DNA from 2 places in the Leclercia sp. GHBNCSD genome. Region 2 is predicted to be linked to the other one. Evidence: predicted binding sites of a transcription regulator. Region 2 holds the regulator's gene; the other holds the start of a gene.
The links. The regulator Fur, encoded in region 2, represses iron uptake genes when iron is present. The targets are predictions, from matches to a motif close to ATAATAATGAGAACNACTATCAA.
Positions count from the first base shown of each region.

Region 1 (5,676 bases), 3.1 Mb from region 2:
GGATCAGTTTGAACCGATGTTCGGCATGAACGATGTCGACGGTGAAACCTATACCGTGGTGGAAGAGTGGTGCTTCGGCTATATGCGCGGCGTGGCGCTGACCGACTGGTCATCCCTGCCGGAGTCACTGCGTGCCGATCTGGATTTAATTGCCCTGCACGGCTCCGAAGAGAACTTTGAGCGCCTGGATTCCTTCAGTGAAGAGGAGTTCCAGCAGAGCATCGAGGGGATTCGTCCGGCAGCGCTGCGTCTGTATAACTACTGGATTGCCAACCCGCAAGAGCCGGTTACTCAGCAGCCGGTGATCAACGGCACCAAAGTGGGACGCAACGATCCCTGTCCGTGCGGCAGCGGCAAGAAATTCAAGAACTGCTGTCTGCATTAACAGCGCCCGGCGGCGTTTCGCTTGCGCGGGCCTACACTATTCGTAGGCCGGGTAAGCGCAGCGCCACCCGGGATCATTGCACGCTATCCCACCTCTGGCAGCAACCCCGCCGTAATCCCGAACTGCACCAGGATTATCGCGATCCCGCAGGCGAAGACCAGACAGAGCACAGGCTTACCGCCTGGTACCCGGTAGTTCCCTTCAGGATGATGCTTACGGCTTTGCCAGACCAGCAGAGAGGGCAGCAGCAGCGCCAGCACCGCCAGCGCCACGCCCGCGTATCCCAGCGCCATCACAAAACCCCGTGGGTAGAACAGGGCGAAGGCCAGCGGCGGCAGAAAGGTGATCGCCCCGGTCTGGATACGTCCGCTGAACGTGCGGCTGCGCTGGAACAGGTCGGCGAGGTAGTCGAACAGACCCAGCGCCACTCCCAGGAACGAGGTCGCCAGGGCGAGGTCGGCAAAGAGATGCACCGCCAGCTCAACGTGCGGCGAGGCAACCACTTCGCGTACGGCCTGCAACAGCCCGTTCAGCTCACTATGGTTTGCCAGCATTCCCATGAAGCTCGACGAGTTGATACTGCCGAGGGTGACCAGCTGCCAGAAGATGTAAGCCACCAGCGGAATGGCGCTGCCAGTGATAAAGATCCAGCGCAGCTTGCGCACGTTGCCATTCATATAGCTGACAATGCTCGGCACGCTGCCGTGAAAACCAAACGAAGTAAAAATGACCGGTATAGCCGACAGTGCCAGCCCTTTCTCCAGCGGCAGCGTCAGTAAGTTGACCTTATGAATGTGCGGGACCAGCAGGGCCAGCATCACCACCAGGAAGACTATTTTTGCCGAGAACAGGAGGCGGTTGAACAGATCGACCAGCGACGTGCCCACGCAGACCACGCCCCCACCAATCAGGGTAAATAAGATCACCCCTGTGGCGGGAGAGATATCAGCGTTGAACCCGTCATTGACGCTGGAGGCGATTAACTCCCCGGCGCCGCTGATGTAGGCTGCCGTCAGGGCATACATCAGGAACATCATGCTAAAGCCGGCGATCCACTGGCCGAATCGCCCCAGATAACGCCCGGCCAGCGATCCCAGCCCGGTATCGGCTGGAACGTGTTGATACACTTCGAGCAGCAGCAGGGCGGTGTAACACATCAGTGCCCACAGTACGCCCAGTAACACCAGCGTAACGCCAAAACCGACACCTGCCGCCGCCAGCGGCATCGCCAGCATCCCGGCGCCAATCGTCGTTCCGGCGACGATAAAAATACTACCCAGCGTTCTGTTCTTCACGTTTTCCTCTAAAACCCTACGACACGACGACAAAATCTGCGGCGCAGAGTAAGGGAAAAGAACGGACTCGTCAAACCGGCGTTACAACGAGTGTAATGTAATCTTTACGTTATTTAACTTAAGCGTCGCTCTGGTCATATGCCCGTAAAAATGAGGAGGTTTGCCTACTTCATAAGAGCAATGTTTTCGCCCGATAATCAGGCGTAACGTAAACGTTTCTTATAAATATTCAAAAAAAGTGAGACGGCGATGACGGCCAGTAATCCCTTCTGTGCGAAATGGAGTCGTTCAGGCAATTTATTGTGTCACGGGCACTGGATAATTAGCTGGCAGGGCCAGGCGCTAACCTTACCGGAGGCAAGGCGGGAAAAGGATATGGGTACCTGGGCCATCTATTCGATTATCGATCCCGAAGATGAGACCTTTGCCCAGGGGTTGCAGGAAGATGAGTGGATCATTGAAAACGTCGAATGGCTGACCGATCTCTTTTTCGACCACGGCGTTCCGCTGGAGACGGCCAGCTATCGCCAGTTTTATCAGGCGGTCAATAAACAGGACTGGCGCTGCACCAGCTGTGCGGGTTGCATGTAAACCTGCGCCAGCGCAAAGCGTTGTGGGGAGGAAAGGGTTAGGCTGCGCCTTTTCTTCTGGAGGGTTTATGGCATCCATTCATGGGCACGATGTGCTGACGATGATGATCGAGTCCGGCGAGCAATACAGCGAAGAGAGTCTGATTGCCGCGATTACGGCGCGTTTTGGTGACGAGGCGCGTTTTCACACCTGTTCAGCCGCGGACATGACGGCAGCAGAGCTGGTGGCATTTCTGGCGGCGCGCGGTAAATTCATTTCGCAGGCGTCGGGTTTTTCAACTCATGAAAGTAAAATCTGCGGCCATTAATAATAACGCGGCGCCAGATAGCGCCGCATGAATATTAATTTTGGGCATCGAGCGTCGACAGCTCTTTATCAATAAAGTACAGACCTTCACCCGATTTTCCGGCCAGGGTGAGTTTATCGATAACCGATTTAAACAGCTTCTCTTCTTCGTGCTGTTCTGCCACATACCACTGCAGGAAATTAAAGGTGGGATAATCCTGGCTGGTCATAGCCGCGTGTACCAGTTCGTTAATTTTTTGTGTGATCAGCTGTTCATGCTCGTAGGTAGCGCGGAACAGTTCATCTAATGAGGCATATTCTGCAAATGGCGATGCTACCGGGTTAATGCGCGGCAGGCTGCCGGTATCCGTAAGATAATCAAAGAGACGCTGCATGTGTGTCATCTCTTCCTGGGCGTGACGACGCATAAACGCCGCCGCGCCTTCAAAACTGTGATAGCTACACCAGGCACTCATCTGTTGATAGAGCAGGGAGGAGTAAAGCTCCAGATTCATTTGCTCATTGAGCTTGTCGATCATTTCACTTTTAAGCATGGTGTGGCTCCGTTTTATTATTAACTGGTCAACGTGAGCGTCACTATAATTTGTTATTTATTTATTTGCAAAAAGTAAAATAAATATTTAAGCAATCATAATACGAATGGGAATAAAACGCATTGCGCGCAACTCAAATATATTAATGAGAATTATTCTGTTTCGTGTTCAGAATTTTATTGCCAGCTCTAAAGCTGGCAACGAAATTAGTAATAAGCCGAGGTCGTGACGGCAGGGGCGGGGGCGTAACCGTGGCACTGGTACTGGATAGTGACGGTTTTGTTCAGACACAACGAGCCGCTGATCACGCTACAGGTTTCGATCGGCTGACCGTAGGCCTGGGCCGTACTGTATCCCATGGCCTGACATTCGCGGGTGGCAGTGCCACTTGTTACATAAGCATCATCATAAGAGGTCTGGAATAGTGGCTGACCATAATCAAGCCTGACGACCCCCGAGGTGACATCGACGCTGCTCACTTCAGCTTTGCGGGTAATACCGCAACCTGCCAGTAACAGCACCAGACCGACCGTGCATAATCTCTTCATAGAACACTCTGAATGCGTTGAAATAACCTATACTAACGCCAGACGTAAAGCGCAATGCCAGGAATAACCCCCCTGTTCTCTCTTTTCTCTTCGCCACGACCATCCGGCTCCTTCAATCATAAGCCATCCTTTTGCGAACCGGTGCTCACATCCCTCTCCATCAAAATTGTGAGCGCATCTTTGTTTTTTGAAACTATTTTTCACTTAATTTGAAAGTGCGTTTGCTTAGTAGTAAGGTGAATTGAGTAAGCTATTCACAGCGGGGTGCCCCGCATCGCATTCAGGAGACGAAGTATGAAAATTGCACTGATGATGGAAAACAGCCAGGCGCAAAAAAACGCCATCATCCTCAAGGAATTGAACGCCGTTGCTGAAGAGAAAGGTTTCCCGGTTTATAACGTTGGGATGAGCGACGAAAACGATCACCACCTGACCTATATTCATCTGGGGATCATGGCGAGCATTCTGCTGAACTCTAAAGCGGTTGATTTCGTGGTGACCGGTTGCGGTACCGGCCAGGGTGCGCTGATGTCCCTGAACATCCACCCGGGCGTGGTGTGTGGCTACTGCATCGATCCTGCTGACGCCTTCCTGTTTGCACAGATCAACAACGGTAACGCACTCGCCCTGCCATTTGCCAAAGGCTTCGGCTGGGGTGCAGAGCTGAACGTGCGCTTTATCTTTGAAAAAGCCTTCACTGGCCGTAAAGGCGAAGGTTATCCGCCAGAGCGTAAAGAGCCTCAGGTTCGCAACGCGGGCATCCTGAATCAGGTGAAAGCGGCTGTGGTGAAAGAGAACTATCTCGACACCCTGCGCGCCATCGATCCGGAGCTGGTTAAAACTGCGGTTACCGGTCAGCGTTTCCAGCAGTGCTTCTTCGAGAACTGCCAGGATAAAGAGATCGAAGCCTTTGTCCGCGGTATTATCGGCTAAGTTGCTAACACCGATAAAAAGCCAGCTTGCGCTGGCTTTTTTTATGCCTCTTTTCTGGATACCGCACTGCCGGCATCTTTTACCAGCCGCAGGGTATCGACCATCCCCAGCAGACAGACCAGCGCAATCGCCACAAACGCCAGCCGGAAGCTGATGCCCGGTAGCGACGCCATCCCCAGCCATTCGCTACACAGTTCGCCGATGCGGATCCCGATGGCGCCGAGGGTGATCCCCAGCCCCACTGCCAGCTGGGTGGCGGTGGAAAATAGGGTGTTGGCATAGCTCATTTGCGGCGAAGGCACATCCGCAAAGGCAAGGGTGCTGATGGCGGTAAACTGAATGGAACGGAACACGCCGCCGAGATAGAGCACCAGCATGATAACCCACACCGGGGTTTGCGGGGTCAGGAAAGCGCAGGCCAGCAGGGCCAGCACGTTCAGCGCGCCGTTGATCAGCAGCAACTTTTTAAAACCCAGCCCGCGCAGCAGTGGCGTGGTGGCGGGTTTGATGGTCAGGTTACCGACGAATACCGCCAGCACCAGCAAACCGGAGTGGAAGGCATCCATGCCAAAGCCCACCTGAAAAAGCAGCGGCAGCAAAAACGGCACGGCGCTGATGGAGGCGCGAAACAGCGAGCCGCCAAACATCGTTACGCGAAACGTGGGCACCTGCAGGGCATCAAGACGGATCATTGGCCACTCGGTGCGCCGGAAATGACGCAGGGCATAAATCATGGTCACCATCCCTGTTGCCAGTAGTGCAAGGGTCACGCCTGTATTCACCTCCTGCGCCCCCATCATCTCCATGGCATAGACCAGGCTCACCATCGCCACCGAGGTGGCGATAAAGCCCGGCGTATCGAACGGGCGACGGGTCTCTTCATAGATATCGGGAATAATGCGCAGTGCCAGCACGATAGCTATTAGCCCTAACGGCACGTTAATAAAGAATATCCAGCGCCAGTTGGCATAGCTGGTAATAAAGCCCCCCAGCGGCGGGCCGATGATGGGTGCCACCAGCGCGGGCCAGGTGAGGGTGGCGATGGCGGTAATCAACAGGTGCTTGGGCGTGGTGCGCAATACGGC
Region 1 covers NZ_JBQVYO010000001.1:3,721,492-3,727,167, forward strand. The annotation lists gene ACT3IC_RS17760 (YecA/YgfB family protein) at 1-385, shown strand, start outside; gene tyrP (tyrosine transporter TyrP) at 469-1,680, opposite strand; gene ACT3IC_RS17770 (hypothetical protein) at 1,930-2,271, shown strand; gene ACT3IC_RS17775 (YecH family metal-binding protein) at 2,339-2,578, shown strand; gene ftnA (non-heme ferritin) at 2,613-3,110, opposite strand; gene yecR (YecR family lipoprotein) at 3,317-3,658, opposite strand; gene ACT3IC_RS17790 (RpiB/LacA/LacB family sugar-phosphate isomerase) at 3,953-4,591, shown strand; gene ACT3IC_RS17795 (MFS transporter) at 4,633-5,676, opposite strand, start outside.
Region 1: ftnA (non-heme ferritin) is a predicted target of Fur. The motif match lies at 3,250-3,272, and genes of this name have one in related genera.

Region 2 (5,676 bases):
TGTTCGCGTTGCGAATTAATTCCCTTTCTTAAAACTGTTCGCTTTTTCTTCCTTTTCGCAAATTCACCGTAATAGCTATCAGAATGGCTGTTTAATGCCTGCCTGTTAAAAATAACTCGCTAATTATTCCTGTTATTTTAATAAAATATTCTTCTTCCTTTGCTTTGTTACAATTAGCAATCAAATATGTGCGCTTTGTCATAATCCTGACGTTTGATCGCTGAAAAGCATTGATAATTCGCGTCGCGAAAAATAGTCTACAGAGAGGAGATGTAAGCGGGTATTTCTGGTTACCTCCACTTTTTACTTTTTGTTTTTCGCCGTTTTAGGCGCTTTAAATACGTCAAAGAGGATTAATTATGCGTACGTTCAGTGGCAAACGTAGTGCGCTAGCGCTGGCTATTGCCGGTGTAACAGCAATGTCAGGCTGGATGGTTTCTCCGAAAGCCCAGGCCGAAGGTTTTATTGATGATTCCACGCTCACGGGCGGTATTTATTACTGGCAGCGTGAACGTGACCGTAAAGATGTCGAAGCAGATAAATATAAAACTAACCTGGCTCACTCCACCTGGAACGCCAACCTCGATTTCCAGTCCGGCTATGCCGCCGATATGTTCGGTCTTGATCTTGCTGCGTTCACGGCCATTGAAATGGCGGAAAATGGCGACAGCGGCCACCCGAACGAAATTGCGTTCTCCTCCAGCAACAAAGCCTACAAAGAGGACTGGTCCGGCGATAAGAGCGGAATCAGCCTGTATAAAGCCGCAGCAAAATTTAAATACGGTCCGGTCTGGGCGCGCGGTGGCTGGCTGCAACCAACCGGCCAGACCCTGTTAGCGCCACACTGGAGCTTTATGCCAGGTACCTACCAGGGTGCCGAAGCCGGGGCAAACTTTGACTACGGCGACAGCGGGGCGCTGAGTTTCTCGTATATGTGGACCAACGAGTACAAAGCGCCTTGGCATCTTGAGATGGACAAGTTCTATCAGAATGACAGAAAAACCCGCGTTGATTATCTCCACTCATTTGGCGCGAAGTACGATTTCAAAAATAACCTGATTCTGGAAGCCGCGTTTGGCCAGGCGGAAGGCTTCATCGATCAGTACTTTGCCAAAGCGAGCTACAAACTGGATATCGTGGGCGGCCCCCTCTCTACCAGCTACCAGTTCTACGGCACGCGTGATAAAGCCGATAGCGGCACCGTGAACGATATCTACGACGGCACGGCATGGCTGCAGGCGCTGACCCTGGGTTATAAGGTCGGTCAGGTCGACTTACGTCTGGAAGGGACTTACGTTAAGGCGGAAGGGCAGCAGGGCTATTTCCTGCAGCGCATGACCCCAACCTATGCTTCGTCCAACGGTCGTCTGGACGTGTGGTGGGATAACCGCTCCGACTTCAACGCCAACGGCGAAAAAGCGGTCTTCTTCGGCGCGATGTATGACCTGAGCAACTGGAACCTCGCAGGCTGGAGCGTCGGTGCTTCTTATGTTTACGCCTGGGATGCAAAACCAGCAGACTGGCTGATCAACAGCGCGGGCCAGCGTGAAGATATCGCCTCTAACAAGATCAAAGAGTCTGCCTATAGTCTGGATGCGATCTACACCCTGCAGGACGGTCGCGCGAAAGGCACCATGTTCAAACTGCACTTCACGCAGTATGACAACCATTCCGACATCCCAAGCTACGGCGGCGGCTACGGCAACATCTTCCAGGATGAGCGTGACGTGAAATTTATGGTTATCGCCCCGTTCACCATCTTCTGATGACTCACCCGGCGGGGGATAACCCCGCCGATCGGAGACTGCTATGCTGAAAAAAATCGTACTGGTTGCGCTGCTGGCATCAGGACTGGCCGCCTGCGCACAACCCCAGACCCAGAGAGAAGACACCCGTCTGAAAGAGGCCTACAGCGCCTGTATCAATACCGCTGAAGGTTCGCCAGAAAAAATCGAAGCCTGCCAGAGCGTGCTGAACGTGCTGCGCCAGGAGAAGAAGCACGAACAGTTTGCCAACCAGGAAAGCGTGCGAGTGGCGGATTACCAAGCCTGTATTATGGCGCGCAAAACGGGTAACAATCAGGACGTGACCAAAAATTGCGACAAAATCTGGCAGGAAATTCGCAGTAATAACAGCAAGTAATTCGCTGTTTTTAACGCCCGGTGGCGCGATGCTCACCGGGTCTACCAGGGTGAAATCACCCGTAGGCCCGTGTAAGCGCAGCGCCACCGGGCTTTTTACATTATGACAGGCATAAAAAAGCCAACCGTCAGGTTGGCTCGGAGCAGGCGGATGAATTATTTCGCGTCGTGCGCGTGATCATCTTCGCGGCAGTCGCCTTCGGCACAGTGGCCATAGAGGTAGAGACTGTGGTTGGTCAGACGAATGCCATGACGGGCGGCAATTTCACGCTGACGTGATTCGATAGAGTCGTCGCTGAATTCGATCACTTTGCCGCAATCCAGGCAAATCAGGTGATCGTGGTGATGCTGCTGCGTCAGTTCAAATACGGATTTCCCGCCTTCAAAGTTGTGACGCGTCACGATGCCTGCATCGTCGAACTGGTTCAGTACACGGTAAACGGTCGCCAGACCAATCTCTTCGCCCATGTCGATCAGACGCTTGTATAAGTCTTCCGCACTGACATGATGGTTATCCGGACCCTGAAGCACTTCCAGGATTTTTAACCGTGGAAGCGTGACTTTCAGTCCGGCCTTCTTTAATGCGGTGTTGTTGTCAGTCATGCGGAATCTGTCCTGTTGCTAAACGATTCACTTCTAAAGAAGAAGTGACAGAAAATGCACCTGGGAAATGCGTCTCATTATAGAACTGCCATGACCTAATGAAAACTGCAAGTCTCAAGTAAAGTATGCTTATAAAAACGTGGTACCGCCAACAAACTTGTTACAGGGTGACCCGTTTGAACCTGGATCATTGTACAGGTATGGCAGGAAAAGTTAAAAATTTGTAGCAATTATTTTGATTGATATTACCTATCAATGCGGCGCAACTATGGCGTTGCGCCGCAGTGTGATCAGGCGTTGAGAATATCGTCGAGGTGCAGCTCTTCGCGAACCTGCTTAACCCATTTCTCTACGCGCTCAGCGGTCAGTTCAGGCTGGCGATCTTCATCGATGGCAAGACCCACGAAGTGGTTATCATCGGCCAGACCTTTAGAGGCTTCGAAGTGGTAGCCAGCAGTTGGCCAGTGACCAACGATTACGGCGCCGCGCGGCTCAATGATATCGCGGATGGTGCCGAGAGCGTCGCAGAAGTACTCTGCGTAATCTTCCTGATCGCCACAGCCGAACAGGGCAACCAGTTTGCCGTTGAAATCGATCTCTTCCAGAGACGGGAAGAAATCGTCCCAGTCGCACTGCGCTTCACCGTAGTACCAGGTAGGGATGCCCAGCAGCAGGATATCGTAGCCTTCGATATCTTCTTTGCTGCTTTTCGCAATGTCATGCACATCGGCAACGTCTTTACCTAGCTGTTTTTGAATGTTTTTTGCGATATTTTCGGTATTACCCGTGTCGCTGCCAAAAAAAATGCCGATGATTGCCATGAGTAAAATAACCTCTTGAAACTTAATGGTATGGTGGCGCAATTTAGCCACGGATAAGGGCAATCATAGCAGAACAGAGAAGCCTGCGGAAACTGCAATCACCCAGGACTGCACTCTGTGCTACATGAAAGCAATAAGAAGGGGAGTTTTCTGACTTACGCTTTGCCGTGCCATATCTCGAGCTGCGCAATCAGCATCTCTTCAATCAGCTCACTGCGGCTGATATCACGGGCATTCGCCAGCTCGTTCAGCGCATCGACGGCTTCAGCGTTCAGTTTCAGCTCGACGCGTTTAAGCCCGCGGCTTTTATCGCGTTTAAGCTGATTGCGCTTATTGATGCGCAGCTGTTCATCACGCGAAAGCGGATTGGTTTTCGGTCGTCCCGGGCGACGCTCATTCGCGAACAGATCTAATGTCGTGCGGTCCGTGTGTTCTTTGGCCATGATTTTGAGACTTCGGGGGAAACAAGACACCCTGCTAATGCCCGGGCGATAAGCGCGCCATCATACATCACCGAAAACGGCACGCCAACGACTGGAGGCCCGCTGGCGACCAGTCGCTCTCTTTTTAATCAATTTGCCGTGTCGGCGAGGTAACGACGGATAGCGCGCAGCACCGCGTCCGGTTTTTCGGCATGAACCCAGTGTCCGGCGCCGGCAATGACATGCGCACGCGCCTGAGGGAATTGCGTCAGTAGCGCATCGCGATACGCTTCGGTTACATACGGGGAGTTGCCGCCGGTAATAAACAGCGTCGGATGCGGCCACGCCGGCACCGGCTGCCAGCCGACGATCTGGTCATATTGATCCCAGAGCACCGGCACGTTAAAGCGCCATTCGCCGTCGACGAAGGATTTCAGCAGAAACTGCACCACGCCTTCTTCGTTCAGATGCTCACGCATCAGCGCGGCAGCCTGCTGGCGGGTGCTAACGCCAGCGTCCGTGACGGCGTTGATAGCGGCGAAGATCTCATCATGGCGGCGCACATCGTAATCCACCGGCGCCACGTCGATCACCACCAGGCCCGCAATGCGCTCCGGCGCAAGCGCCGTCAGCGCCATCACCGCTTTGCCACCCATGGAGTGACCAATCAGGGTCGCTTTTTCAATATTATGCTCATTCAGCGTATCCAGCAGATCCTGGGCCATATCGGCGTAGGTCATCTGCGGCGAGCGCGGCGACAGGCCGTGGTTGCGCATATCTACCTGCAGCAGCGCGTGATCCTGCACCAGATCCCGTGCCAGTACGCCAAGATTATCCAGACTACCAAACAGACCATGCACCAGGACGATGGGAGAATTATTGTGCGGCGATTGTGCAGATTGCGCTCGGGTATTCAATTTCATGGCAAAGTTCTTTTTTTACGTATGTCAGGTTAGGGTATCATGTTGACCATTCTGCCGTCCGGCTGCAAGGAGACAGTTAATTCTGACTTTTGCCGCTATCCTGGCTTGACGCTATCCGCTGTTGGGTTTTGACCTTATACTCCCAACGACTTGTATTCAGATAAGATATCGCACTGGATTAAGATGAAAACAATCGAAGTTGATGACGAACTCTATCAGTATATTGCCAGCCAGACGCGGCATATCGGTGAGAGCGCGTCCGACATTTTACGGCGCATGCTCAAAATGGCCGCCGCCTCGCAGTCTGCCGCTCCAGCCCCCAAAGAGACGCGCCAGCCCGTTGCCGTCGCCCAGGAAAAGCCGCTGACGCAGGTAAAAGACAAAGTGCGTGCGATGCGCGAACTGCTGCTTTCTGACGAATACGCTGAGCAGAAGAAAGCAGTTAACCGCTTTATGCTGGTGCTGACTACACTCTATTCACTGGATCACAACGCGTTTGCCGATGCGACGGAGTCACTGCATGGTCGCACGCGTGTCTACTTCGCGGGTGACGAGCAAACGCTGTTACAGAATGGCAATCAAACTAAACCCAAGCACCTCCCTGGTACACCGTACTGGGTGATCACCAATACCAATACCGGACGTAAACGCAGCATGATCGAACACATCATGCAGTCGATGCAGTTCCCGGTGGAATTGATTGATAAGGTTTGCGGAACTATCTAACCCTTGCATCAGAAGGACCAGGCAATGGCAAATCACAATC
Region 2 covers NZ_JBQVYO010000001.1:571,566-577,241, reverse strand. The annotation lists gene chiP (chitoporin ChiP) at 360-1,766, shown strand; gene chiQ (ChiQ/YbfN family lipoprotein) at 1,813-2,142, shown strand; gene fur (ferric iron uptake transcriptional regulator) at 2,298-2,744, opposite strand; gene fldA (flavodoxin FldA) at 3,035-3,565, opposite strand; gene ybfE (LexA regulated protein) at 3,721-4,008, opposite strand; gene ybfF (esterase) at 4,137-4,910, opposite strand; gene seqA (replication initiation negative regulator SeqA) at 5,094-5,636, shown strand; gene pgm (phosphoglucomutase (alpha-D-glucose-1,6-bisphosphate-dependent)) at 5,661-5,676, shown strand, end outside.